DNA from 2 places in the Clostridium sp. CM037 genome. Region 1 is predicted to be linked to the other one. Evidence: a T-box and tRNA genes for the amino acid it is inferred to sense, from the RefSeq annotation. Region 1 holds a T-box; the other holds one or more tRNA genes.
What was found. The T-box of region 1 lies ahead of thrS (threonine--tRNA ligase). A T-box ahead of a tRNA ligase gene usually reads a tRNA of that ligase, here a tRNA-Thr.

Region 1 (15,648 bases):
TGCTGATGAAGTCCAGTCAGTGCATTGAATACCGTACTCTTTCCTGTGTTTGGGTTTCCTGCAAGTGCAATTACATAATCTTCTTCTTTTAATTTCTCTACATTAAAAAGATCCTTTAATCCCTGCTTATTACTAGAACTGTAAGTTAGCCCCATTTTTTCTCCTTTCTCCATTAATATTTATATTTATAACTATTTAGCCCTGAGATGACATTTAACAGTCATTGCATTCTAATAGCTACAATTCTATGTCTCTTACTATAATATTTTGAGCTTCCTCTTCTCTCAGTGCAATACAAGTATCTCTTATAAGATATGCCGTTGGATCTCCAAAAGGACTCTGCCTAAGTACGTGGATAGTGGTGTTTGGCACTATCCCTAAATCCAGCATTCGTTGTCTTGATAAACCTTCCGAGAGCAATTCTACCACTTGCACTTTTTTCCCTACTGCAATTTCTGTTAGTTTTACTATTAAGGTTTCCATTTTTTCACCTACCTTGATATTGTCTTATGACCCACAAGAATAAAAAACAAGTCAAAGATAACGAAAAATAGACTAGGTAAGAATACTCGTATAGTGATTTGTTATTTATTTTAATGTGCCTTTGCTTTATATTATGTGTTTAAAGCTAAAATCGTCACTTAAAATAAAAAAAGAAAAGTTCCCAACACCGGGGACGGTTAACAACTATTTAAACTATTGACTTTAGAATATGAATATCATCCTGACCCATAGGCAATAATTTTAAGAAAAGCTTATGAGAAAGGACGATTTTTTATGTCAACAACTTTTAGATTAAAAAGTGAACAATCTATATATCATATTATGTGCAAAAGTATCACTGAGGTAGATTTATTCAAGGATTCTGATGATAAGAAAAAGTATTTATCCCTTATAAAAAAATATAAGATCCTATATGATTTTAAACTTTATGGGTACTGCCTAATGAATAACCATTTACATTTAATAATTGATGCTAACGGATCAGACATATCAAAAGTAATGCATGGAATAAATTTTTCTTATGCAATGTATTTTAATAAAAAACATAAAAGGGAAGGTCATCTTTTTAGAGATAGGTTTAAGAGTATAATAGTTGCTAATGAAAGGTATTTAAAGACCTTATCGCTATATACACACAATAATCCTACAGCCATAGTGGAATATAAGGATTGTCCTGAAAAATATGCATTTTCTAGTCTAGCAATATTCTTAGGGAAAAGACGTGATTCTTTTAAATTAATTGATTATGGATTTATTATGAGTCTTTTTGGAAATAGCCTTAAAAGTGCAAGGAAAAATTACTATAACCTTGTTTTTAGAGACAACGAAGAAAAGCTGAAAGAAGAAATTAATTTTGAATTTGAAGATGAAAAAACAGAGTATAAAAGTGATAGGAAAATACTTATAAGAAACTTTAAACCAGAGGATATAGCCGAATTTATAGCGTCAAAACTAAACGTATCAAAGGTTCATCTTTATATGAAGTACAGCAGAAAACTTGTAAAAGCAAAAGCGTTAACAGTTGTTCTAATGAGAAGCCTCTGCAACTTTAAATCCTGTGATATATCTAACACACTTGGGAACATTACGCAGGCTAGAGTATCAAAATTAAGCACTATCGGTATAGAATTAATTGGAACAGACGAAAAATACGAAAATATTATAGGTGATTTTATTAAATCCTATGCTTAGCCATTTGTAATAAACGAAAATTTTTTAGAGAATAAAATATGGTTATTTTAATCAAATATACTTGGACAAGCATACATAAATATGATCTTCTATTAATGTATAAGATAAAATTATTGAAACAAGTTCTCTTAAATATGCTGAGCAATGAAAAAATACATGTTTTTTTAAACATGCATCTTTTCATTACTCGTTAACCGTCCCTATCTATTTCACCATTTGTTTAATTGTTTGTTATCCGTCCCCACTTTTTATTTTCTTGAGGTTAATCACAAAGCCCCATTAAATTTTACAGTTACAACGCAACCCGCGCCTTCTTTACTTTTCACTTCTATATTTGCTTTATGAATGGTTAATATATTTCGTACAATAGTGAGACCTATCCCTGAGCCTTCCATTTCATGTCTACTTTTATCTCCCCTATAGAGCCTTTCGAATATATAAGGTAAGTCTTCTTCCTTAATACCAATGCCGGTATCTTCTATTTTTAATATTACTTTTTCATCAGCTTCTTTTAAAGCAATATCAATTTTCCCCTGCTTGGGAGTAAATTTAACTGCATTTGAAAGCAAGTTAATAATTACCTGTTTTATTTTATCTCTGTCTCCTAAAATGTTACATTGTTTACTTGTGTTTAACTCTAAGGTCATGTTAATATTCTTATTTTCTGTTATTAATTCAAATTCTTTTACAACTGAAGAAAGGATATCTTTCAAAGAAATTTTCTCCGTGTTTAATGCTATTTCTTCTCCTTCAACCTCTTTTAATGCATTTAAGTTGTCTATAAGCTTTCCAAATCTAATAACTTCTTCATTAAGATAAGTCAATCTTTCATTATCTACGGGGAAAATACCATCAATCATAGCTTCAAAATTATTTTGTAAAATATTAAGAGGCGTTCTGACTTCATGAGATATATCTGATATTAACCTCTTTCTAAGGACATCCTGATGCTGAAGCTTTTCTCCAAGTGTATTTATGCTATTTCTTAAATCTTCAAGTTCTAAAATGCTACTCTTATCATTTGCCCTTGCATTATAGTTTCCATTTGAAAGATTGACTGAAATCTTTGAAACTTGCCTAAGCGGAGTAGAGAATTGCTTCGAAATAAAAAGACTAATTAATATTGTTATTAAAATTGAAAGTACGACACTTAAAATAATACTCTTATTTATTGAGAGTTTAAAATCCACATCTTCTTTGGATAATAGAACTGGTGCGTATTGCCCTATTTCTATGTATCCTACAATCTTGTCCTTAGATTTTATTTCAAAGGTACTTGTAGTATAAACCCCTTCATTTTTGACGTGCATAGTGATATTAGTATTGTTAACTATGTCATTAGCGTTCATTCCCCAAACGGCTTTTTTATTTTCATCCTTAAGAGTAAGGCAGTATCTACTCATATAGGCTTCATGCATAATTTCTATTCCTGAAGTTTCTGACCACTTACCATTTCTTTTATATACTTCTTCTAAATATTTTACTATTCTAATATCCCTCTTATTTTGTATTTCGACTAAGTACCTGTTGAAGGTTCTTGATATTGTTATATTCACTAAAAGTGTAGATAAAAAAAGTGCTAATATAGAGGTGCATACCAAAATAATACTTAACCTTTTTCTTATGCTTTGCGTAAATTTTATACTTCGCATAAAGTTTATGATTCTCATAAATTAATCACCACCAAATTTATAACCAATTCTAGTTACGGTTATTACATATTTAGGATTTCTACTGTCTTCTTCTATTTTTTTACGTATATTTTTAATGTGTACATCTATTGTTCTATCAAAACCTTGAAAATCTATTCCCATTATTCTCTCAATAAGCTGCTCTCTTGTGAATACTTTTCCCCTGTTAGATGAAAGAATATGCACTATGTCAAATTCATTTGGTGTAAGAGCTATTTCTGTCCCGCGTACCTTAATTATTCTTTTGTCATAATTAATTTCTAAATCTCCATTATTATAAACTTTTGTTTCAAACTTATTTACATTAATCCTTCTAAATAAAGCATTTACTCTTGCTGTTAGTTCTCGCGGGCTGAAAGGCTTAACAAGATACTCATCTGCTCCAAGGTTTAATCCTTGTATTCTATCTTCTAATGTACCCTTTGCCGTAAGCATAAATATATGCACTTCAGAAATTTTTCTTAGCACACCGCACACCTCTTCGCCAGATATGTCCGGTAGCATTAGATCCAAAATAACTAATCTGAATTCAATTTTTTCGAAAAGTTTTATGCCTTCCAGTCCCTTTGTGGTGCAATGTACTCTATAGCCTTCTTTTTCAAGATATGCTTTTAATATTTCTGAAACCTTTTCTTCATCTTCAATAATCAATATATTATCCATGTTTAATTACCCCTTCTTTAATCCTAATAGTTGATAGTTACACATTTTTATATTATAAAAGCTAAAAGGTTGTTAACCGTCCCTACTTGTTTCAATTAAATTCCGATCATTATTATATTCCCCTAAGGTTTAGCATAATCGATATATAAAGGAATTATAATATGAAAGTGAAATTCTGCAAGAAAAATCAATTGTCTAATGCTGTTATTACTATGATAACCGAAACTCATCCTAATATAAAGATATCCAAATAAAATATCTTTAAAAATACCATAAATTCAATATCCATCCTATTCAAAGGTTAATAAAGAGCTATTAGTAATCATGGATACTAAGATTTGTAATATGATAATCAGTAAATTATCATCATAGAAGAAATTTATCAAAAACTTATGTAGTTGTTATGAAGATTATCAATTTGGAATTATCTTGTGAAAATAAACTCCTCGTAAAACTTCAAAAACGGTTAACAATTATAACTAATAATTGTTAACCGTCCCCACTATGTTGTATGGTAAACATAAAATTCTCTTTCGTTTGCACGTCACAAAGGAGAAATTTTATGCTTTACTATTTTTAATTATGTACTTTCTATTTCACTCGTCTAGCTGATATAAAATCTGATCTTGTCATAGCTGAAACTTTAACCACATCTCCTGTACTAGGAGCATGTATATATGTATTATTCCCTACATATATACCTACATGATGGGGATTACCAACGCTTCCAAACAGCACCAAATCTCCAGATTGAAGGCTATTTCTAGACACTTGTACGCCATTCTTTATCTGATCAAAGGTTGTCCTTCCTATAGATACTCCAAAATGTGCATATACATATTGCGTAAATCCTGAGCAATCAAATCCCGCTGGCGATGAACCGCCCCATAAATATGGTGTGCCAAGAAAGTTAGAAGCATAGGCTATTACAGCATTACTTGATGGAGTAACTGCGCCTCTTGAAGGTGTAAATTTAGGTGATGCTTCATTTGCTTTTGTTATGTTTTTAGTTGCTAATATTTGTGGATTGCTTGTCCCTACTGGAAGAAGTTTTTCCTTGATATTTCGCTCAGCCAGTAATTTGTTTTGTGATTCTTTAGTTGCAATCATCTTATTTAACTTCTGCTTATTTTCTACTTGTAAACTCAATAATACCTTCTTTGTTTTGTTTAAATTTTGCTGTTTTTCATTTAATTCTTTTCTGGTATCTTCAAACTCATCCATTACTTTTTTATCATATTCTATAACGGTTTTTATATTTTCTACTCTTGATACAAAATCACCGAAACTCTCTGAATCAAGTATTATGCTCGCATACCCATTAAACCCGTTTATGTACATGGTCCTCATCCTACTATTAAATACCTTCTGTTCTTTTTCAGCCTCTTTTTCAAACTGATTAATCTCCACTGCGGCACTTTCAATTGCCTTTTCAGTTTTAGATATTTTATCTTTATTCTCTTCTGTTTTAGCCATGTTTTGTTGAATTTCATTATCAAATTCTTCTATTTTCATTTCGATTTTTTCTCTTTGTCCTTCAATTTTAGATAATGAGTCATTCTTCTGCACCTCTGCATTTGGTCCAACAGCTAATACAGTTACGTTTGAATTAAAAATTAATATCATCATAACTGCAAGATTTCTTAATGCAATCTTCATTAGTACATCCCCTTCATTTGTTTAGAATTTATAACTTCCTAAGAAATATACCACAGTTTTATGTATTTGTTATGAAAATTGTCCATTTTTATGCAATTGGGAAACATTACATAAAATAAACTTCTCGTGAAACCTGACAAAACGGTTAACAATTATATTAATAATTGTTAACCGTCCCCAACTTTGTCTTCAAAAACATTACCTTATTTATTAAAAAAATCCATTATTTATTAATGCAGAAGTTGAGTTATAACACATTGCAGTGTATAATATTGTCGATTGGTAAGTTTTACAAGGAAGGAGAGTAAGAATGAAAAAGAAAAATATTATTTCCATAATGCTTGTTAGTGCCCTATTTTTAAATTCAATATTTTTTTATTTCTTTAATAACAGTAAAATAAATGCTAATAAACTCAAAATTGAATCTTTAAGAATCGAATTTGATTCTCTAAAAGGTGAAAATCAGACTTTAACAAAGACAAATTATCAATTGATTGAAACAGCTTCTAGCGTTTCAGAAAAAGTTAATAGGTTTAAATCATCTCCTTCGGAGCTGAAGTATTAACGACTTCAGAAGGAGCTTTATACTTCCACTGAAGTTCTCTGTTTGTTCGGGGGGTGTAACTCCCACTTATAGAAGTTGGAGACTTCCTTCTGAAATGTCGTTAAACCTATTACAAATTGATATAGATAATATATGTACATGAATATAAAAAAGGAAGGTATTACTATGAGAATTTCAATCATAGAAAAAAAGCACTCATTAAAATTCCTAATAGTAAAAATTTCTATTTTTACTTTATGTATTACTTCATTTTTAGGAGTAGCAGTTAGCCAAGTAACCGTTGTTTCAAGTGAACATCAACATAGTTTATTGTCGCATCAAATAGCTCAGATTCATGAGGACAATAAGAAGTTAAAATCACAAAATAAGATTCTCGAAAGTACTATCAAAAAGGATGAAGTCTTATATAAATCTAAATTAGATAATACTAAAATAGCTTATTTAACCTTCGATGATGGGGTATCTAGCAACACTTTACAAATTTTAAAAGTCCTAAAAAAATATAGTATTAAGGCTACTTTTTTTGTAAATGGTCACCCTGAATCAAGATTTTTGTATAAACAAATTTCTGACGATGGGCACACTTTAGCTAATCACACTTACAGTCATGATTATAATAGTATTTATGCATCGCCAGATAATTTTAAAAAAGACGTAAAAAAATTAGATTCGTTCCTTACTGAAATTACAGGTAAAAAGCCTAGTCATATTTTAAGATATCCTGGTGGTTCTAATAATACTATTAGTCACAGTTACGGTGGCATGGAAATAATGAACTCTGTAATTAGTGAAATGAATAAGGATGGTTATAAATACTTTGATTGGAATGTTGATTCTAGTGATGCTTCCGCTTTTTGTCAGCACAAACATAAGATTATAGAATCAGTTTTAACTCAATCTAGTCGGACTAAACACGCCATTATATTAATGCATGATTTAAATCCAAAAACCACAACAGTTGAAGCCTTACCTGAAATTATCGAGGGTCTTAAAAATCAAGGTTTCATCTTTGATGTACTCTCTGAAAATACTTATCCACCACAATTTAAAGTAGTAAAATAGAAAATCTTACCTACTATTTATTTCGTTGAAAACGCCTAAATAACTTTATTTGCTACCTTGACATCTTTAGTGCAAGTGCTATAATTAATATAAATATAATAATTTAATTCTACGAAGAGAAAAGTAAGCCATGGCACATTTACAGAGAAAGGATACCTTAGCTGGAAGTATTCTTAAATGAAATTGGCTGAAGACTGCCTCTGAGTGACTTCAATAAAGTCCGGTAATTCCGTTATAATTATTAAGTGGTTTATTTTATAAACAATTTGGGTGGAACCGCGGGAAATTATAATCTCGTCCCAATTCTATAATTAGAATTGGGACGGGTTTTTTTTGTTTTATAAAAATATAGGTTTAAAGAATTGTGCATAATATTTATGCTAGTGTTATTTCTCAAATATGACTTAACCCTATAAGATAAAAGAAAGGAGCAATACATATGATAAACATTAAATTAAAAGATGGTTCAATTAAAACTTATGAATCTGAAATGACTGTAATTGAAATTGCGAAAGATATTAGTGAGGGCCTTGCACGAGTTGCTTGTGCTGGAATGGTTAATGATGAAATCGTAGATTTACGTTATAAAATCACTAAGGACTGCGATGTTAGTATATTAACTTTTGATAGCGAAGAAGGTAAAAAAGCCTTTAGGCATAGTGCTACTCATATTTTAGCTCAAGCAGTAAAGAGATTGTTCCCTAGTACAAAACTTGCCATCGGACCTGCTATAGATGGGGGTTTCTACTATGATTTTGATAAACAAGATTCTTTCTCAGCAGATGAAATTAAACAAATCGAAGTAGAAATGAAAAAGATTGTTAAAGAAGATCTTCCAATAGAAAGATTCGAGCTTGAAAGAGATGAAGCTATTGCTTTTATGGAAGAAAGAGATGAAAATTTCAAAGTTCAATTAATTGAAGACCTACCAGTTGACGCAAAATTATCATTCTACAAACATGGCGAATTTACAGATCTTTGTGCGGGACCACATTTAATGTCTACAAAGTATGTAAAGGCATTTAAACTTACTCAAGTTGCAGGAGCTTACTGGAGAGGTAACGAGAAAAACAAAATGCTTAGCCGTATATACGGAACTGCCTTCACTAAAAAATCCGATTTAGATGCTCATATAGAGAAGATGGAAGATGCTAAAAAAAGAGACCATAACAAGCTTGGCCGTGAACTAAAATTCTTTACAACATCAGATGTTATAGGTCAAGGTTTGCCTCTACTTATGCCTAATGGCGCAAGGGTAATCCAATTATTACAACGTTTTGTTGAAGATGAGGAAGAAAAAAGAGGTTATGTTTTAACTAAGACTCCTCTTATGGCTAAGAGCGATTTATATAAAATGTCTGGTCACTGGGATCATTATAAAGATGGAATGTTTGTCCTTGGTGATGAATCTAAAAATGAGGAAGTCATGGCACTTCGCCCAATGACATGCCCATTCCAATTTACAATTTATAATGCAGATCAAAAGAGTTATCGTGACCTTCCAATTAGATATGGGGAGACTTCAACTTTATTTAGAAATGAATCTTCCGGTGAAATGCATGGTCTTATGAGAGTACGTCAGTTCACTATTTCAGAGGGTCATTTAGTTGTTACCCCTGAACAATTAGAAGAAGAATTTAAAGATGTTATAAATTTAATTAACTATGTAATGAAAACACTTGGAATCGAAAATGATATTACTTACAGATTCTCTAAATGGGATCCAAAAAATAAAGATAAGTATATTAACAACCCTGAGGCTTGGGCGGAAACTGAATCGAAGATGAAAGATATACTAGATCACTTAGGAATAAATTATAAAACAGCTATTGGTGAAGCTGCTTTCTACGGTCCTAAGCTTGACCTTCAATTCAAAAATGTTCATGGTAAAGAAGATACTATAATTACAGTGCAAATTGACTTCGCACTGCCAGATAGATTTGACATGACTTATATTGATAAAGATGGAGTTAAAAAGCGTCCATATGTTATCCATAGAACTTCTATTGGTTGCTATGAGCGAACACTTGCAATGCTTATAGAAAAATATGCTGGTGCCTTCCCAACTTGGCTTGCACCACTACAAGTTAAGGTATTACCTATTTCTGAAAAATATCATGATTATGCAGAAAAGGTAGTTGCAAAGCTTAAGGAATCAAGAATCAGATCCTCTGCAGACTTTAGAGCAGAAAAAATTGGCTACAAGATTCGTGAAGCTCGTAATGAAAGAGCCCCTTTCCTATTAATAGTTGGTGAAAAAGAGGCAGAACTAAATGAAGTCTCTGTTAGAAGCCGCAAAAATGGTGATGAAGGTGCAACTTCTTTAGACTCATTTATTTCAAGAATTAAAGAAGAAATAGAAACTAAGCTATTATAATTAAAAAAAGCAAGTACAGGATAAAATCTTGTACTTGCTTTTTTTATTAACTTTTATTTATTAATTTTAAATGAACTTTTTAAAGATGCTATTCTGTTAAACACTATTTTATCATCGGTTGTGTATCTAGAATCTACATTAAAATATCCATGTCTGAAGAATTGAAATTTATCTTGTGGTTTTGAATTCTTCATATTTGGTTCTATAAACCCTTGTAATATTTCTATAGAATCCGGATTTATTTGATCTATGAAAGTTTTTCCTTCTTCTTGCTTCTCATCTAAAATTAAAGGCTCATATAACCTAAATTCTGCAGGCACTGCATTTACTACATCTACAAAGTGAATTGTTCCTTTAACTTTTCTCCCTGTAAATCCACTACCACTCTTAGTTTCTGGGTCATAAGTACAATGAATTTCACATATATTTCCGTCAGCATCTTTAATCATTTCATTACATTTTATAAAGTATGCTCCCTTAAGCCTTACTTCGTTACCTATGAACAATCTAAAGTATTTCTTAGGTGGATTTTCCATGAAATCTTCTCGTTCTATATATATTTCTCTTGAGAATGAGACTTGGCGAGTTCCCATTTCTGGATTTTCTTGATTATTCTCAATTTCAAGCATTTCCACTTGAGCTTCTGGGTAATTTGTAATAACTACTTTTAATGGTCTTAAAACTGCCATAGTTCTAAGCGCCTTTGGACTTAAATCTTCTCTTATAAAGTGCTCTAGCATTTGTCCATCTACAGTGCTGTTACCTTTTGCAACGCCAATTTCTCTGCAAAAATTGCGTATAGCTTCTGGTGTGTAGCCACGACGCCTTAGTCCTGCTATAGTTGGCATACGTGGGTCATCCCAAGCATCTACAATTCCTTCGTCTACTAATTGCTTAAGATTTCTTTTACTCATTACTGTATTTGTTATATTTAATCTTGCGAACTCTATTTGTCTTGGCTTACTTTCCATTTCGCATTGATTTACTACCCAATCATATAATGGACGATGATCTTCAAATTCTAAAGTACAAATTGAATGTGTAATACCCTCAATTGCATCTTCTATTGGATGCGCATAATCATACATAGGATAAATACACCATTTATCTCCTGTATTATGATGCACCGCATGAGATATACGATAAATTATTGGATCTCTCATGTTTATATTAGGAGAACTCATATTAATTTTAGCTCTTAGAACCTTGGATCCATCAACGAATTCACCTTTTCTCATACGGTCAAATAGATCTAGGTTCTCTTCCACAGCTCTATTTTTGTATGGACTTTCTTTACCTGGCTCTCTTAAAGTACCTCTGTACTCTTTCATTTCCTCAGCTGTAAGATCGCACACATAAGCCATATTCTTTTTTATTAATAATACAGCACGTTTATACATTTCATCAAAATAGTTTGATGCAAAAAATAAATCATCCCACTTGAATCCAAGCCATTTTACATCTTCTTCTATAGATTTAACGTACTCTTTATCTTCTTTTGCTGGGTTAGTATCATCAAAACGTAAGTTTGTCTTACCTTTAAATTCATCTACTAATTCAAAATTTAAAATAATTGACTTTGCATGCCCAATATGCAAATATCCGTTTGGCTCTGGTGGAAAACGAGTAATTATTTTTTTGTGTTTTCCGCTTTCTATATCTTCCTTAACAATATTTCTTATAAAATTTGATGAAGTCGTTTTATTTTCCATATTTGACACCTTCCTTTTAATCTAGCATACTTTATGCTAATCATATCTTGTATGCTTCGCATACCTCGTATGCCTCGCATACCTTGTAAGTTTTACCTATATGCTAATAAATATATCACAAAAACAGTTTTTTTTCTACGTAGCGCGGTATTAAATGTTATGCTTTTTAAGTATCCCGTTTTGTTTATAGTGATTTAATGCCTATCTCCCATACACCTTATCAATTATTCTCTGGCATTTTAATGCATCTGAGAAATCGCCATCAATGCCACCTTCGCAATTATTATAAATTTTATTAGCAAAATTTATAAGTGAAGCTGTATGACAATTTTGGAAAAATCCTAGGGAGTTCCTTTTGTCAGCATAATATTTTAATAGACTATCTCCTGATGCTACATTTTTAATTTCTGTTGAGCTACTTTCATATCTATATATTTCAATTTCATAAGGATTATTAAAATTAATTTTTATACTACCTTTGCTACCATAAACTATGAAATCATCTGTTTGTTCTCTTTCAGTAAATACTCTTGAAACCTCTAGACTTCCGAAAGTTCCATCTTTTAATGTAAAATCACAATTTGCAATTTCATCAACCTCTGCTCTTTCCTTAAAATAAATCCTAGTCTTCGCTTCTACTTCTTCTATATCTCCCATAGTAAATTGTATCATGTCAATTAAATGAACACCTAAATCCAGTAGTGCTCCTCCGCCAGAATTTTTCCCAGTTCTCCAAGTGCCCTTTTTCTTTTCATTTAAATAACTGTCATGATAAGTTCTAACTTTAAAATCTATAATCTTCCCTATGGTCTCTTTTTCAAGTTCTCTTTTTAATAGTGAGAGAGCGGGCAATCTATAAACTAAGGCTACAGAATTTATTATATTATTTTTCTTAACAAGTCTCTCCATTTCCATAGCATCAGAAATATTCGTTGCTAGAGGCTTTTCACAGTAAATAGCTTTTCCATACGCAGCTGCTTTTTTTACAATATCAAAATGTGAATCATTCGGGGTACATATATCTATAAAATGAACTTGTTCATCCTTAAGGACCTCTTCAATGTCCGTAACATTTCTCACACAACTTATGGGTATATTTGTAGGCTTTCTAGTTACAATATGTGTTAAATTTAACTCATAAGGGAGTGAAAACCTTACGTTAGCGTCGTAAACTGCTAATAAGTGAGTTTTTGCTATACAACCATATCCTATTATCGCAAAGTTTATTTTTTTCATAGATTTATACCCCGCTTTCATTTTATATCTGCTCTACGTTTATATTTTGTACAATTTCCTCTGCAAACATAGTATCTCCACCTTACTATATATAATGTATACATAATGTAGCTCATATTATTTTTGATAGAACTTGTCTATCCCAAGATAGAACTGATCAGTTATTTAGTATAAACTTGTTTATTACATGAGCAACACCATTCTCCTCATTTGTCAAAGTCACATAATCAGCGATTTCTTTAATTTCCGCAAAGGCATTCCCCATTGCCACTCCAAGTCCTGCATACTCAATCATTTGTTTATCATTCCCTAAAGCCCCTATGCATATAATTTCATGTGGCTTTATTTCTAATTTCTCTGCAAGCTTTTCTATGCCTGACCTTTTACTAGAGCTTTTCTTCATAACTTCTACAATAAAAGGTGTTACTTTTAAAACAGTGAATTTTGTAATTATATATTAAATTCTTGTTAGTTTAATTATACAATAGGAACAAACAATAGACTATAGACAGCGGATAGTATATAAGATTATCTGCTAATAACATTAAAAAAATTAAAATTAATTAACCCCACCTTAATTAATCTAAGATGGGGTTAATTATTATTTTAAGCTATTATATATATTGGATAGATTTTCTTTCATGCTCTCTATATATGTTTTATTTCCTTCATTACTTTCTATTGTGTATATTTTTTGCACCTTAGCCCCTGAATCTTTTGCAAGGGTTTCAGATACTCTTGCACTTGCAAGTTCTTCCATAAAAATAACTTTTATTTTATTTTTCTTGGAAAAATCTATTATCTCCTTTAATTTTTGAGGGGTAGGCTCACCTCCTGCAAATACACCTTCTACACTATTTTGCTTTAAGCCAAAATCTCTGCACAAATACCCAAAAGCAGCATGACTTGTAACAAAATTCTTATTTGTTACCGCATCAAATTTTACTTTATATTCGTCATAAAGCTTATCAAGTTCACCTGAGTATTCTTGAAAGTTTTTCTCATAAAAATCTTTATTTTTGGGATCAGCCTTAACTAATGCTTCTTTTATGTTTTTAGTTTGGATTTTTGCTTCTCTTAGACTCAGCCATATATGTGGATCATATTGACCATACTCCTTAATTTTTTCCCCCTCGTTTTTTATTGGATTTACCCCGATAGATGAATCAACTACAACTAAATTTTTATTATCTATAGCCGTTAAAGTTTTATCTACCCAGGATTCCATTCCAAATCCCGTATAAACGAACAAACTAGCTTTACTTATGTTTTCCATATCCTTTATTTTCGGTTCAAATTCATGTGGTTCAGAACCTTCCGGTACAATTGTTCTCACTTCTACTTTATCTTTCCCAATAGCCTGCACAAATCCCTTTAATGGATTAAAAGACACTACCACTTGTAGTTTTGACTGGTCACTTTGCTTACTGCTTGTAGCATTTGAACACCCAACTAATGTACCTATCATACATGTTAAAAGTATGGCATTAATAATTTTTCTCAATATTTTTTCACTCCTTAACCCTTCACCTGTAGTGCTGTTATATTATTGTTGCTTGTTGCAAATGATTTGCATTTACCTTTATACTATATCCAAGTATTTGCAATTTGTCAATATTTTATTCGACTTTAACAAAAAGTATATAAAAAAAAGTATGTATTATTATAATACATACTTTTTTACTTATTTAAATCATCTCCTGCGAAGCTGAACAGCTGCAACGGAGCTGAATTAACGACTTCAAAAGGAGATTTATACGCCCACTTATAAAAGTGGGCGACTTCCTTCTGAAATATCGTTAAAAATAAAGAACATAAAAATTTAGTTTTCTTAAATTTCCATTATTATTGGTATAATTATAGGTCTTCTCTTAGTTTTTATATATAAGAACTGGCCTAAAGCGTTTCTGATACTAGCTTTTATTACTACCCACTCTTTTATCTTATTATTTAAGCACTGTTCTAATTCTTTTCTCACAATGTCTCTGGCCTCATTAATAAGTTCATTGGATTCTTTCATATATACAAACCCTCTAGTTATTATATCTGGTCCTGCTACTATACTATAAGTTTCTCTTTCTATAGTAACTACCACGGTAAGTATACCTTCTTCTGCTAAATGCTTTCTATCTCGAAGAACAATATTCCCAACGTCCCCTACTCCAAGTCCATCTACCATTACGGCTCCCGTTTGAACTCTTCCTGCTATTCTACATTCGCTTGGGGATACTTCTAATATTTGTCCTGTTTCTGCAATAAAAATCTTTTCAGAATCCATTCCTAATTTCTCTGCAAGCAACGCATGTTGTTTAAGATGTCTATATTCACCATGAACTGGCATAAAATATTTAGGACGAACTAGCGTATGGATTAATTTTAATTCCTCTTGACACGCATGCCCAGAAACATGAATTTCCTCTGTAGTATTATATATTACATTAGCTCCCTTTTTGAATAGTTCATTTATAACATTGTATATGAACTTTTCATTCCCTGGAATAGGAGATGCAGATAAAATAATCAAATCACCTTTTTGTATTTGGATACTTCTATGAGTTGATGATGCCATTCTTGTTAATGCAGCTAGCGGTTCACCTTGACTACCAGTAGTTACTATTGTTACCTTATCATCAGGGTAATTATGAAGATCTGATACAGTAATTATAGCTTCCGGCGGTATATGTAAATATCCGAGATTCATAGCTACTTCAGAAATTCTCTCCATACTTCTTCCACTAAATGCTATTTTTCTTCCATTCGAAACTGCAGCATTAGCAATTTGTTGTATTCTATGAATATTTGATGCAAATGAAGCTACTATTACTCTGCCTTCTGCCTTATAAAATATTTTATTTAGAGTTTCTCCAATTACTTTTTCAGATATAGTAAATCCAGGGCGTTCTACATTAGTACTATCAGCCATTAGTAGTAGTACTCCTTGCCCACCTAATTTTGCAAATCGCTCTAAATCGATAACTTCTCCATCAA
Region 2 (15,648 bases), 330 kb from region 1:
TGATACAAACGAGAATAAAAATGTTAAAGATAAGATTATGCTTTTATATTTTTATGATATAACGGAAAAAACCAGTTTAATAAAAGGCATTAACGGTAACAGGGAAAGCGTTATGCTAGTGGAAGTTGATAACCTTGATGATGTTGTTAAAACTACAGAAGAAGATAAGGCGCCTTTACTTGTAGCAGAGATTGAGAGAACAATAAACAGCTATGGACAGAGTGTAAATGCGGTGGTAAAAAAGTATACATCGAATAAATATGTTATTATAGTTCAAGACAAGTATATTGAAAAAGAAATAGAAAAGAAATTTGATATACTAGATAGTGTTCGCGAAATAAGTAATGGTAATAAACTCGCAGTTACTTTAAGTGTGGGAGTTGGTAGGGGAGAAGATACACCACTTAAAAACTATGAATTTGCTACCTCAGCTAAGGAACTTGCCTTAGGTAGGGGTGGTGATCAAGCAGTTGTTAAAAAAGGTGAAAAATTATCTTTCTTTGGAGGCAAAACAAAAGAAGTTGAGAAAAGAACTAAGGTTCGTGCAAGGGTTATAGCTCATGCATTAATGGATTTAGTAAATGAGAGTAACACAATTTTCCTTATGGGACACAAAAATGCTGATCCTGATTGTTTAGGCTCGGCCATAGGTCTATTTAGTATTATTAAAAAATCAAACAAAGAATGCTATATTATTCTCGAAGGAATAAATAGTGGTATAAAAAGCATGATGGATATAATACTCGCAGATGAAGAATACAAAAATACTTTTATAACAAGTGAAAAATTTAAAAGTGTTAAAAATTCAAATAGCCTAATTATATTAGTGGATGTGCACAATGAAAGTCATGTTCAAAATTTAGAAATAGTTAAAGAGGTAGAAAAAGTAGTTATAATTGACCATCATAGAAAGTCACAAGATTTTATACAAGGGGCAGTACTGAGTTATATGGAAACCTACGCATCATCTACTTCTGAATTAGTTACTGAGATGATTCAATATATGGTTGATAAGCCAAAACTTAAACATATAGAAGCGGTAAGTCTTTTAGCGGGGATATGTGTGGATACAAAAAATTTCTCTTTTAAAACAGGAGTTAGGACATTTGAAGCAGCAGCTTTTTTAAGGCGGCATGGTGCAGATACTATGGATGTTAAAAAAATGTTTTCTGATGATTTGAGTATTTATTTGAGAAGAGCTGATATTATAAGGTCAGCGAAAGTTAAAAATGAAATTGCTGTAGCCGTTTGTCCAGAGGAAGTAGAGGATACGGTATTAGCTGCCCAAGCTGCGGATGAACTTCTAAATATTACTGGTATCGAAGCGTCGTTTGTTATTGTAAAAACAGGAGATGAAGTATTTATTAGTGGAAGGTCGCTTGGGAAAATAAATGTACAGTTAATACTAGAGACATTAGGTGGAGGTGGACATATGACTATGGCTGGTACGAAATTTACTTCACTGAAACTTGAAGAAGTAGTGGTGAAATTAAATGAAGCTATAGATGAATATTTAAAGGAGGGGGAAAAATAATGAAAGTTATATTATTAAAAGATATTAAAGGGACAGGTAAAAAGGGCGACGTGATAAACGCTGCAGATGGATATGCGAGGAATTTTTTATTTCCTAGGCAATTAGCTAAAGAAGCTACAGACTCAAATATGCACATATTAAATAAAAAAAATGATATTGAAAGAAAAAAGAAAACATCTGAAATTGAAGATGCACAAAAATCAGCTAATGAACTTAAAGATAAAGTTGTAAAAATAATTGGTAAAGCTGGAGAAAACGGAAAACTTTTTGGTGCAATTACAACTAAAGATATAGCAATAGCGTTAAATAAACAATGTAATTTAGATATTGATAAAAAGAAAATAGTAACAGATACAATAAAATTATTAGGAACTTACGATGTAGAAATTAAAATATACCCAGAAATATCTACTAAGATAAAAGTTCTTGTTTGTGAGGAATAATCATATAAACCGAAGGGAGGAAACGCTTTATTAAATAAATGATAATTATATTTATTAAAGCGGATTACGTTTGAAGACATTATTAGTTAATCAAATTGGAGAACAGGTTGAAAGAGATGCATTACCTCTGGATACACAAATAGACGTTTTATATGAAATAATGAGGAATGTACTAGATGAAGGCACTATAAAGTCTAAAACTATAAAATTTAAACTTCAGAAGCACATTAAAAGCGAAAGCATATATAGAAGGTTATTCGCTTTGAATAAAATTATCAGCAATGGTAAGGGGATAGAGATAGTGCCTAATGAAAAAAATATACAAGAAGCACTAGATAATACTAATGAATGGTTGACTGATGAAATAGCTAAAAGATATGTGCAAAATAAAATTGAAGCTGAAGTAGAAAAAAATCTAATGGAAAAGCAAGATAAGTATATTGATGAAGTAAGACTTGGAATAATCAAGAAACAAAAGGGACCTGAAAATGCTAAAACACTTAAAAAATATGCAGATTTAGAAGAACTTGATAGTAGAAAACTTACTAAAAATATACAAGCTATGTTAAGGCCAGAGAGTTTTAGTGAAATAGTTGGTCAGGAAAGAGCTATAAAATCTCTGTTATCTAAAATGGCATCACCATATCCTCAACACATTATTCTTTATGGTCCACCAGGAATTGGGAAGACTACTGCGGCTAGGCTTGCTCTTGAGGAAGCTAAAAAGCTAAGTTATACTATTTACCATAAAGATGCTAAATTTGTAGAAGTGGATGGTACAACACTACGGTGGGATCCAAGAGAAATAACAAATCCACTTTTAGGATCTGTACATGACCCGATATATCAGGGAAGTAAAAGAGAACTAGCTGAGGGTGGGATCCCAGAACCAAAAACAGGTCTTGTAACAGAGGCTCATGGAGGAGTACTATTTATTGATGAAATAGGTGAACTTGATAGTATACTTCAAAACAAATTACTTAAAGTATTAGAAGATAAAAGAGTTGAGTTTTCATCATCTTATTATGATCCTGAAGACGAAAACACACCTAAATATATAAAATATTTATTTGATAAAGGTGCTCCAGCAGATTTTGTTTTAATAGGGGCTACTACCAAGGAACCATCAGAAATAAATCCGGCATTAAGATCAAGATGTACTGAAGTTTATTTTGAACCATTAACTGCGAAGGACATAGAAAATATAGTGGTGAATGCTGCGAATAAATTAGAAGTTAAAATAGGAGATGGGGTTGCACAAACTATTGGTAGATATACTATTGAAGGAAGAAAAGCTATAAACATTTTAGCAGATGCTTATGGATTTGTACTGCATAATAGAAAATCAGTAGATGCGTCTCAAGTTAAAATTGAGGTTAAGGACTTGTTAGATATTATATCTATAAGTAGACTATCTCCCTATGAGGAATTAGATAAAGAGGTTAAAGCTGAAGTTGGCCATATATATGGACTTGGAGTATCAGGATATATAGGATCAACTATAGAAATAGAAACATCAGTATTTGAGTGCAAGGAAAAAGGTAAGGGTCAAGTAAGATTTAATGATACTGCTGGAAGCATGGCTAAGGACTCAGTGTTTAATGCTGCATCCGTAATAAGAAAAACAACAAATAAAGATATTAAGGACTATGACATACATGTAAATATAGTAGGTGGAGGTAAGATTGATGGACCATCGGCTGGAGCCGCTATAACTGTATGTATAATTAGTTCTCTTTTAGACAAACCTTTAAGACAGGATGTTGCAGTAACTGGAGAGATATCCCTTCGGGGTATTATAAAACCAGTAGGTGGCATATTTGAAAAAGTTTACGGGGCAAGAAGAAAGGGAATTAAGCTAGTTATAGTTCCGAGTGATAATGAAAAGGAAATTCCTATTGACCTTAAAGATATTGAAATAAAAACATCATCAAACATTGAAGAACTAATGAAATTAGTGTTTGAAATAAAATAAATTAACTATAATTAATGGCCCTGTTAAATCATCACCTGCGGTGATGTATTTTTAGCAGGGCATAAAACATTACTTTAGGGGAGATAAAAAAATGGATACACCTCTTAGAAGTTTACCCTATAATTTAGAAGCAGAACAATCAGTTATTGGATCAATGCTTATAGATAAAACCGCGATATCACGAGTAGTAGAAGTTTTAAAAAGTGATGATTTTTACAGAGATTCCCATAAAGTTATATTTAGCGCTATTTTTGATTTATATCAAAAAGACACGCCTATTGACATGATTACTTTACTCGAGCATTTACGTTCTTCTGAAAAGTTAGAAGCATCAGGGGGAATTACTTATATTTCAGAGATAAGTAACTCAATACCCTCCACAGCCAATTTAAGTTCGTACATAAAAATTGTAGAGGATAAATCTACTTTAAGAAAACTTATTAGAGCTTCTACTGAGATTATGGAAAATTGTTATAATAAGCAAGATGATGTAGAAGCTGTAATGGATCTTGCAGAGCAAAAAGTATTTAACATATCACAGAAAAAAAATGCGGGTGACTTTGAACCAATGAACACGGTTCTAGAGCGAGGGTTCTTAGAAATAGAAAGAATATTTAATAATAAAGGGGAAACAACAGGAATATCTAGTGGGTTCCCAGAACTTGATGATAAAACCGCTGGATTTCAAAAGGGTGATATGATTCTTATCGCTGCAAGGCCGTCTATGGGCAAAACTACATTTGCACTAAATTTAGCAGAGTATGCAGCTCTTAGGCAAGGGAAAAGTGTAGCTGTATTCTCCCTGGAAATGTCTAAGGAACAACTTTCTTATAAACTGCTTTGTTCAGAAGCAAATGTTGACATGTCAAAGCTCAGACATGGTGATTTGGAAGATAGGGACTGGGAAAACATAGCGAAAGCATCCGGACCACTTGCTGCTGCTAAAATATACATAGATGATACAGCAGGAACTTCTGTTATGGATATGCGTTCAAAATGTAGAAAATTAAAAATGGAGCATGGCATAGATCTGATAGTTATAGATTATCTTCAACTTATGACTGGTAGCAATACAGAAAGCAGACAGCAAGAAGTATCAGAAATATCAAGATCTATTAAAGCTCTTGCAAAGGAGATGCAGTGCCCTGTGATAGCATTATCACAGCTATCACGTGCGCCAGAGCAAAGAACTGACCATAGGCCCATGTTATCTGACCTTAGAGAGTCAGGGTCTATTGAGCAGGATGCTGACCTTGTTATGTTCTTATACAGAGATGAGTATTATAATGAGGAAACGGAAGATAAAAATGTAGCAGAGCTTATAATAGCAAAACAAAGGAATGGTCCTATAGGCACAGTAAAACTTGCATGGATAGGCCAATTCAGTAAATTTGCAAGACTTGATGTAATTCATAGAGAGTAAGAGTACAGTAAAGTAGATTTATCTATTAATTTAAATAAATTATGATAGGATAACAAAATTTATAAAATTTTGTTATCCTATTTTTATTTATTTATATATAGTGTGGGAGACGTTGATATGACTAGTGAGCTATTAAGGATATTTTCTTTAATGTAAATATATATATGTTTACATTTGTAGATATATAAATATATATATCTATATATTTACAAGTATGTAGATAAACATCTATAAATAGGTTTATAAATATATTTATAAATATTCCATTACAAAAGAAGGATATTAATACATAATATAGAATATATACCGATAAGGAACAATTAGAAAAATTTAGGAGGGAAAATAAATGAACTTAACAGAAATATCAAAAAAATATCCTATATTAAAGAAAGAGTTAGAATCTGTACTAACTGTTGACATAGGAAATACATTTACAAAAACAAGTACCAATGTAACTTTTGCTAGTAGAGTGTCTGCTGTAAGCAAGCATGGTTCTAGGGCTACTGGAATAAGTAACATCACTTGGAATGGAAAGTTATACACCGTAGGTAATAAAGAAGGCAAGCTTAACATGGAATCTAACAAATACATGTCCGATCATTATAAGTTAAACCTGCTTAACGCTATTGCACTAAGTTTTAAGGGGGAAACTAAAATAAAGGTAAGACTCGCTGTGGGACTTCCCGCAGAATATTATATAGACCATAGTATTCCACTTAAAAATGAAATAAAGAAGATGGAAAAGCAGTCTATAACAATAAATAATATAACATATGATATAGAAATAATAGATGTACAAGTATTTAAACAAGGAGGTACATTAAGTGCTGAAACCATGGAAACATTTACTTATCCAATGTTATTACTTGACTTTGGTGGTGGTACTTTAGATGTATCTCATTGGAAATATGAGAAAGATGAATTTGGTAACAAGGTGCTTGGAATGACTAAGGCTAGTAGTTTTGCACAACATGGGTTTGAGCCAACAATAGAATCATTACTCACTAAGTTCAACTCTGCTGACGGATCTGATGGTAATTATGATATATCAGATGCTATCGAATATTTAGAAGATGACGAACTACCTTTTGGGGAAGCAAATGTATTAAAAGACATTAAAGATTTAGTGTTAAGACCATATGTGGAGAAAGCAATAAGTTCAATTAATAGTTCTTTTAAACCAAATACTTGTAAAGATATAAGAATAATAGGTGGACCTGCAAAGTTACTACTAGAATATTTACAAACAGAGTTCATAAAAACTGAGCCAAAGCTTATAGATAATAAAAACCCTCAATGTGCAAATTCTATACTGTTCGCTGAAAGATATAAAGAATTGCTAGTACTTGAATACTTAGATGGAAATAAAGAAGTTGCTGCAACTACAGTAGCAGGTCAATAATTATGGGAGCACTCCGTAAAACTGTATCATCAAATCTAGGAGAGGAAACAGATAAAGACTTAATTAATTATGTGAGCAATATGGAGAAGAAAGGTATTAATAATTCTAAACTTATAAAGCAGGCTCTGAGATTTTACAGGGACTACGGCAATAAAGTTAAGAAGCTAGATACAGTGGATATTGCAAATATTTTAGATAACCCTGAAGTTAAAAATTATATAGGTAATATAGTTGGAGAGCTTTTTAAAGGTGCTATGCCAAATTCAATTCCACAAATCAACGATGCAGTTATTGTTAAAAAATCAAATGAGAGGGATATAGATTCTGTTGAAAGTGAGTATATGAAAAAACTTAATTGTGTGAAAGATATGTCGTTATAGCTTGGAGTGGCGTTTTCGTCACTCCTTTTTACTTTAAAAATCATAATTATTTTAAAAACACTTATCTCATACATATAGTAAAATGATACCATATATGATAAAATGTAAGAAAGGCATTCAAATTAAGCTAATAAGGGTGATTTAATGTTCTGTCCTAGTTGTGGATCTCAAAATGAAGATAGCTCTAATTTTTGTAAAATATGTGGGATTAATTTATTAATTCAACCTAATACGACTGGTGAACGGATTATTAGTGAAAAAAACTGGTTAGTTGCTTTATTGCTGTGTATTTTTCTTGGGGCATTTGGTATTCATAGATTTTATGTAGGTAAAATAGGTACGGGAATTTTAATGATTTTAACATTTGGTGGTTTTGGAATATGGGTATTAGTTGATATTATTTTGATTGCTACTAATTCATTTAAAGATATAAATGGGTTGCAATTAAATAAAAACATGTATAGGTATTAGTTTAAATTGTTTTGTGTATGCTGAAATAGCTCAGTTGGTAGAGTAACGCACTCGTAACGCGTAGGTCGAGGGTTCGATCCCCTTTTTCAGCTCCAAGTTTGTAATATGAAAACACATATTTTTTAGCACTGGCATAACTGCTGGTGCTTTTTTGTACGTTCAGCATAGCTAAAGTAGACAGACGGTGAGTTATAAAGTGGAATAGTAAATGAATAGAAATATAGTAAAACGTAGCTTGAGGGTAGAGAAATCTATCTCCAGGCTTTTATATTTAACGGATTGATTAATATTATAAATATTGGGTAATAATACTGATAGACAGAACAAATAAGAGGAAACAATCGTGTTTTATTAGCACTAGAAGTGTAATTATATATAAGGTGAGGTTGAATATAAATGAAAAAGATAAAAGTGAAAGTTGGAATAGATAAAAGCAAATTAATAAAAGGTAACAAACGAGTTGTTGCTTGTGGCAAGAACTTTTAACGACATTCCAGAAGGAAAGTCTCCCACTTCTATAAGTGGGAATTACATACCATAACAAAGAGAAAACTTCAAAGGGAGTATAAACGTCCTTCTGAAGTCGTTAATGCAGCTCCTTCGGAGCTGTTGCAGCACCACAGGTGATGATTTAACGACATTTCAGCACCGAGGATTATAATTTAAAATGATAGTAAAAAAGTAGTTGAGAGTTATATCTTAACTACTTTTTTAGTGTAGCATTTATTTCAGAATACTTTCAAGGAGGAGTCTTATTCCTTCACTTTTATTTATATTACTTGCCTTGCAAAAACTTTTTAGGGCGTTTGATAGTTCTTCACTTATTCTCACATGAATCAATTCACTTTTAGAATTTTCAATTTTCTTTCTTCCTCTGGGCATAATTATCACCTCGCAAGATTCGTGTTACATAAAATAAGCTCATAGATGCTAAATGGAATGTTGTGACACAATAATAATTATAATACATTTTAACAAATATTACCACGTAATTGAATTGAGAAATATAAAGATTATTTGTATAATTATATCCTCGTTTTATTTGATTTAATAAGTGGAATACAGGTAAAAGTCATGAAAATCAGTGGTTTTTTATAAATTATATGTATATAAAAAATTATTACTTTCTGTTACAATGGTATTGTACAAAAAAAAGGAAAAATTTGTGACATTGGTATTAGTCTTAAATTAAAGGGGAAGATTGATGTAAAAATATGAATAGTACTAGTTTATAATAAGTAGATAAGCTAAATTCTCAAAATATTTCCTGGAAAATATTGCAGAGAATAAAAATGCAAGTAAAACTCTAGGAGAAAAAAATAAAACATTTACATTAGAAATAATTTACATATTTCGATAATTTATATTCATTTAAAATATAGGAGGTAAGCATATGAAAAAAAGAGTAGCTTTTATAGCAATGTTATTAACTATGGCGGGTTCACATGTTGTATTCGCTGATAATGGAACGGTGACTGCAAGTTCATTATATGTCAGGCAAAAATCATCAATTTCATCATCAATTATATCTTCTCTTGCGAGAAATACGAAGGTAGAGACACTTGGTAAAGAAGGGGAATTCTATAAAATAAATTATAAAGGACAAACTGGATATGTACATAGCTCATATATAAAAATATCGGCAAATACGTCTGGTTCTACGAGTACAACAAATGGAGCAGGGACGTCAGGAACAATAACAACAGATTATTTAAATGTAAGAACAGGATTCGGGATAAATTATTCTGTTGCTAATGTTATTACACGCGGAACTAAAGTGACAATGTATGAAAAATCAAATGGTTTTTGTAAGATAAATTATGGTGGCAAAACAGGTTATGTAAGTGAGCAATATGTGAAAGCTACAACAGCACAGGATACAAACACAAGCACAAACACAGATAGTACAAGCAGTGTGATTACTGGAATAGGTAATATTACAGCATCAAGTTTAAATGTAAGAAAAACGGCGTCTATGGGTGACAATATCATGGGCACAATAAAATTAAATGCAAAAACGGATTTATATGGAACACAAAATGATTTCTATAAAATCAAGTATAACGGACAATGGGGATATATAGCTAAAACATACGTAAGCCTAGGTAATGACACTCCAAGTAGAGGTGATGTCATAGAAAATGATTCAAATGGACAACAAGGTACTGCAACAAAAAATATAGAGAGTTTAATCTCGCAATTAAACACGTTTTTGGGAATGCCATACTTATGGGGTGGTACAACACCAGCGAAGTTTAATTCTAATGGCAAATATGTAAGTGGTGGTTTTGATTGTTCAGGTCTTATACAATATGCTTATAAAAACATAGGTATAAATTTACCTAGAACGACTATGGACCAAATAAATATAGGTACCTCAGTTAATATAAATAGTCTCCAAAAAGGTGATTTGGTATTCTTTAGGACAAATCCAGCATCGCCTTCCCAAGCATCTCACGGGGGAATATATATTGGTAATAATAAATTTATACAATCTCCCAAAACTGGTGATGTTGTAAAAATATCTGAATTAACTGGATATTATAAAAGTAATTTTATAATAGGAAAAAGAGTAGTAAAATAAGTATATTTAATATAAACCAGGAAAAATTAATATTATAGATGAATGTATGATTTTTATTAAACCATACATTCATTTTTTATATCCAATTTATTATAATTAAAAAAGTTAATTTAAAAATATTTCTTAACTTAAGGATTTCTAAATTTTAGAAACAATATTGATGTATAATTGAAAGATATATTAAAGTTATGTAATCTAATTGATTAACATAGAGATATTAAGCACTTGTATCGGCATAATGTATTAGATATAATAAGTTTATTACAATATAAGGAGATAAATATGGAGATGAAGAAGATAAGTGGAATGAAGAAAGGCGATAGGATTGAAGGTTTTTATGTTATAAAATCTGTAGATAGCAAGGTTTCCAACAATAGTAACACAAATAAATATTTGGATTTTAATTTAGGAGATGCCACCGGCGATATAAATGCAAAACTTTGGGAATGGAATGAAAAATTAGAAAATACATTTAAACAAAGTATCTTAGTGAAAATTAAGGGCACGGTAAATGAGTGGAGAGGGAAGCTTCAATTAAAAATCGAAGCGATAAGACTAACTGAGGAAAAAGATGGAGTAAACATTTGTGATTATGTTGCAGTGGCACCGTATTCACCAGAAAAAATGTATGATGATATTTTAAATTATTTATCTAAAATCAAAAATATAGATATTCAAAATATAGTTACTAATATTTTAGGGCATAATGAGGAAAAGCTAATGCATTATCCAGCTGCTAAGTCTAACCATCACTCTATAAGATCAGGTCTGTTATATCACACAACCACCATGCTTAAGGCAGGAGAAAAATTAAGCGAAATTTACACCTTTCTAAATACGGATTTGCTATATGCAGGTATAATACTTCATGATATTGGTAAAATATATGAAATGAATGCTAGTGAACTTGGAATTGTAAGCGAGTATTCAGTGGAGGGGCAACTTTTAGGTCATATAGTTCAAGGAATTAAAATGATAGAAACGGCGAGCCTTGAGGTTAAAGCAGATACTGAAGTATCTATGTTGTTACAGCATATGGTGCTAGCTCATCATTATGAAGCAGAATATGGGAGCCCTAAAAAACCTATGATACCAGAAGCGGAAATGCTACATCATTTAGATATAATGGATGCAAGAATGTATGATATGAATAAGGCTTTAGGGGATACAGAGGAAGGCAAATTTTCAGAAAGAATAAGGTCTCTAGATAATATAAATGTTTATAAAAGTTTTGTTAATAAATAGTCTTAAGGAAGATTATTTGACAAAAAAATACAGTTATTCAATATGGGTAAGTGTATTTTTTATTTTATATAAATAATGTATATACGAACTATTACTTAAAATAATTTATTAATATTCGCACTTTATATTGACTGGTTTATACTGCTCTGATATCATTAAGTAGTATGGCGACCACTGATAGTTTTTATTTCCTACAGAGTAATACAAGGAGGAATATGAAATGAAAAATTTTTATGATGTAGTTATTGTAGGAGCTGGCCCAGCGGGCATATTTACGGCACTAGAAATTTCTAATAAAAAACCCGAACTTAGTGTACTTATAGTTGATAAGGGAAGAAATATAGAAAAAAGAAAATGTCCAGCTAGAGACACAGGAAAGTGTGTTAAATGTAATCCTTGTGGGATAACGTTTGGTTGGGCAGGTGCTGGAGCTTTTTCAGATGGTAAGCTTTCTCTAAGCCCTGAGGTGGGGGGAAGACTTCTTGAATATTTTTCTGAAGACGAATCAAAAAAATTAATAAAGTATTGCGATGATATATATATAAAATTTGGAGCAAATGAGAAGGTATATGGGATTAATAGTGACAAAGTTGACGAAGTTAAATATGAAGCAAGTAAGCACAATATTCGTCTTGTTGAATGTCCAGTAAGGCATTTAGGAACAGAACTTGCCTATGAAGTTTTAAAATCTATGTACCATCATTTAGTTGATAATACAAATACAGAATTTATAGAACTTAGTGAAGTGGAAGAAATATTAATAGAAGATAATAAGGCTACTGGAGTATTATTAAAGAATAAAGATGGTGTGTTTAAGGTTGATGCAAAGTATGTTGTAGCAGCGCCGGGTAGAGGTGGAGCGGAATGGGCTTCAAATGAAGCTAAAAAACATAATATTGAGGTTACTAATAATGCAGTAGATATTGGAGTAAGAGTTGAGGTGCCTAATTCTGTTATGGATCATCTAACAAAGGACTTATATGAAGCAAAATTAGTATATTATTCTGATACATTTGATAACAAGGTTAGGACCTTTTGCATGAACCCGGGGGAGTAGTGTCAGCGGAATATTATGATGATAACACGATTGCAGTTGTAAATGGTCATAGTTACTCCGACCAAAAGCTTAGAACAACTAATACAAATTTTGCGATGCTTGTATCTACTACTTTCACAGAGCCATTTAATCAACCTATAGGTTATGGGAAATATATAGCTCAGCTAGGTAATATGTTAACTGGTGGAGGGATAATGGTTCAAAGACTCGGGGATTTACTAAAAGGAAGAAGAACAGATTATGACAGATTAGGTAAATCAACTACGACGCCTACTTTAAAATCAGCAGTACCAGGTGATTTAAGCTTTGTATTACCACAAAGGCACTTAACGTCTATTGTGGAAGCATTAAAGGCTTTTGACAAGATAGCACCAGGTTTATATAGCAAAAACACATTGCTATATGGAGTTGAGGTGAAGTTTTATTCTAGTAAGATTAGTACAGATGATAAGTTTGAAACATCTGTTAGAAATTTATATACAATAGGGGATGGAGCGGGAATAACGAGAGGTCTAATGCAAGCATCTACAACAGGAGTTGTAGTAGCGAGAGACATAGCTCAGAAAGAAGACTAAGAATTTAATCTAAATAATTGGTTATATGAATATTAAAAGTGTATAATTCAACATGAAGTAAACATAGAAGACAATAAAATTTCTTAACACTAGTAGTTAAGAAATTTTATTGTGAACTGAAAGAAAGCGAGGAATTTATATGTCAGCATTTATAGTTTTAGGAGCCCAATGGGGAGATGAAGGTAAAGGTAAGATGACAGATTATCTTGCTGAGGGAGCTAACGTAGTAGTCAGGTTCCAAGGTGGAAACAATGCAGGTCATACAGTAGTTGTAGGAGAAAAGGAATATAAACTTCACTTAATACCATCAGGAATATTATATAAAGATAAATTGAATGTAATAGGTAATGGTGTGGTTGTAGACCCAGAAGCACTATTTACAGAAATTGATTACTTAGAAGCACTAGGTGAAAAAATAACTCCAGAAAGATTAATAATTAGTGATAGATCACAGGTTATAATGCCATATCATAAAGAGTTAGATAATTTATATGAAATAGCTAGAGGTAAAAATGACATCGGAACTACAAAAAAAGGTATAGGACCTTGTTACACTGACAAGTTTGAAAGAAGTGGAATAAGAGTTTGTGACTTAATGAAAAAAGATGTTTTTAAAGAAAAGCTTAAAACTAGTTTATCAATGAAAAATGATATAATAACAAAAGTTTTGGGTGGAAAAGCTTTAGATTTTGATAAAATATATACGGATTACCTAGAGTATGCAGAAAGAATGAGACCTTTTGTAAAAGATATATCAGTTAAAGTTTACGATTCAATAAAGTCTGGAAAAAATGTTTTATTTGAAGGAGCACAAGGAACTTTGCTTGATATAGATTATGGTTCATATCCATTTGTAACCTCATCAAACACTATTGCAGGTGGAGTTTGTGTTGGGGCAGGAATAGGACCTACTATGATAACAAATGCTGTAGGAGTAGCGAAAGCTTATACTACAAGAGTAGGAAAAGGACCATTCCCAACAGAGCTTGATGATGAAGTAGGAGACTGGATTCGCGAAAAAGGTTTTGAATTTGGAGTAACAACAGGTAGAGCAAGAAGATGTGGATGGCTTGACCTTGTTATATTAAAAACTGCAGCAAGAGTTTCGGGACTTACTAGCTTTGCTGTAACTAAAATAGATACCTTAGCAGGACTTGAAAAAATTAAAATTTGTGTAGGATATAAATTTGAAGGTAGTGTTATAGATTATTTCCCAGCAAGTTTAGAGGATTTAGCTAAATGCGTGCCAGTATATGAAGAGTTTGATGGTTGGGATGAAAAGATAGCTGATGCAAGAAGCTATGAAGAACTTCCTGAAAATGCAAAAATATACTTAAAGAAAATTGAAGAATTTACAGGAGTTAAAGTTTCCATAGTTTCAGTAGGACCTAAAAGAGATCAAACAATGGTGTTAACTGAAATATAGCATATAGACATGCATATTATACAAAAGTTATTTTTTTAATATGTATGGTTTTTATATTATAGGGAATTATAATTATTGTGGGAAATATATATTAAGGTATACAAGTGCATACTATAGATTAAAAAAGTGCGTACTAGTAAAATTTAAGCATATAAAATATAATGAGAATTAGGGTTAAATTAACATAAAGTGAGGTAGATAATATGAGAATAACTAAAGATATGACAATAGGTGAAGTTGTAAGACAAAATCCAGAATCAGTTGAAGTATTAATGAGCTTTGGAATGGGTTGTGTAGGATGTCCTTCAGCGCAAGCTGAAACATTAGAAGAAGCAGCAATGGTTCATGGTCTTAATTTGGAAGAATTAATGACTGCATTAAATGCATAAAAAAATTAAGACACTTAGCAATTGCTAAGTGTCTTGTTTTTTTATTTTTTTATCTTTTCTTTATTTTCTTAATGGCGAGGATAACAGGTATTGTAATTACAGTAGCTATGATGGCCTCTGGAACACCATTTATTATACCTATACCATAAATAGTCTTTGCAGCAATAGATGGATCTATGCCCTTAGAAGCAGCGAATTTAGCCGCATAAAAAACATATATCATAGTAAGAACCCCAAAAGTGTTAGTTAGCGAACCAACAACGGTCGCGAGTCCAATCCTTAGGCTATCATTTTTAACGTGGATTAGTTTATAAACATAGTAAGAAGTAAGACCAATAAGAACCCTTGGTAATACAGATACTAAAGGATTTATAAAAGCAAAAGAGAGTAAATTGGGAGTTGTTATGTTTTGCATAATACTAAACATCCCAAATATTAAACCAATAGTCATTCCTACCATAGGGCCACCTATTATTGATCCTATAATAACGGGAATGTGCATGATAGTAGCTTTGGCACCAGGAAGTGGAATAAAGCCATATCCAGTTAAACCAAGTACGATGCAAATAGCTGATAGCATACCAATAGTTGTAAGTTCACTTGTTTTTATTCTTCTAAGTTTAATAGAATTATTATTAATCATGTGTTCCCCCCGCTCTTATTCCATAAGGATATAAGTCGTCCTATTCATAATCCTTATTTATAGTTCAGTTTCATAATGAATACTGACAACAATATTTTAAC

Region 2: it has a tRNA-Thr gene. The T-box ahead of thrS (threonine--tRNA ligase) is inferred to sense a tRNA for this amino acid. The anticodon was not compared.

The regions. Positions count from the first base shown of each region.
Region 1 is NZ_CM143650.1:471,593-487,240, reverse strand. It holds partial or broken gene feoB (ferrous iron transport protein B) at 1-155, opposite strand, end outside; gene ACWJKP_RS02545 (FeoA family protein) at 238-483, opposite strand; gene ACWJKP_RS02540 (transposase) at 778-1,695, shown strand; gene ACWJKP_RS02535 (sensor histidine kinase) at 1,962-3,365, opposite strand; gene ACWJKP_RS02530 (response regulator transcription factor) at 3,369-4,049, opposite strand; gene ACWJKP_RS02525 (C40 family peptidase) at 4,641-5,708, opposite strand; gene ACWJKP_RS02520 (hypothetical protein) at 6,019-6,273, shown strand; gene ACWJKP_RS02515 (polysaccharide deacetylase family protein) at 6,439-7,335, shown strand; T-box leader at 7,438-7,640, shown strand; gene thrS (threonine--tRNA ligase) at 7,775-9,712, shown strand; gene ACWJKP_RS02505 (glutamine--tRNA ligase/YqeY domain fusion protein) at 9,766-11,424, opposite strand; gene ACWJKP_RS02500 (Gfo/Idh/MocA family protein) at 11,626-12,660, opposite strand; gene ACWJKP_RS02495 (HAD hydrolase family protein) at 12,818-13,111, opposite strand; gene ACWJKP_RS02490 (metal ABC transporter substrate-binding protein) at 13,262-14,167, opposite strand; gene ACWJKP_RS02485 (ribonuclease J) at 14,492-15,648, opposite strand, start outside.
Region 2 is NZ_CM143650.1:138,315-153,962, forward strand. It holds gene ACWJKP_RS00730 (DHH family phosphoesterase) at 1-1,534, shown strand, start outside; gene rplI (50S ribosomal protein L9) at 1,534-1,977, shown strand; gene lonC (Lon family ATP-dependent protease) at 2,048-3,952, shown strand; gene ACWJKP_RS00745 (replicative DNA helicase) at 4,044-5,375, shown strand; gene ACWJKP_RS00750 (ParM/StbA family protein) at 5,722-6,777, shown strand; gene ACWJKP_RS00755 (hypothetical protein) at 6,780-7,157, shown strand; gene ACWJKP_RS00760 (TM2 domain-containing protein) at 7,302-7,628, shown strand; tRNA gene ACWJKP_RS00765 (tRNA-Thr) at 7,648-7,723, shown strand; gene ACWJKP_RS00770 (CopG family transcriptional regulator) at 8,352-8,510, opposite strand; gene ACWJKP_RS00775 (C40 family peptidase) at 9,022-10,212, shown strand; gene ACWJKP_RS00780 (3'-5' exoribonuclease YhaM family protein) at 10,495-11,457, shown strand; partial or broken gene ACWJKP_RS00785 (NAD(P)/FAD-dependent oxidoreductase) at 11,678-13,089, shown strand; gene ACWJKP_RS00790 (adenylosuccinate synthase) at 13,229-14,515, shown strand; gene ACWJKP_RS00795 (DUF1858 domain-containing protein) at 14,719-14,904, shown strand; gene ACWJKP_RS00800 (ECF transporter S component) at 14,954-15,547, opposite strand.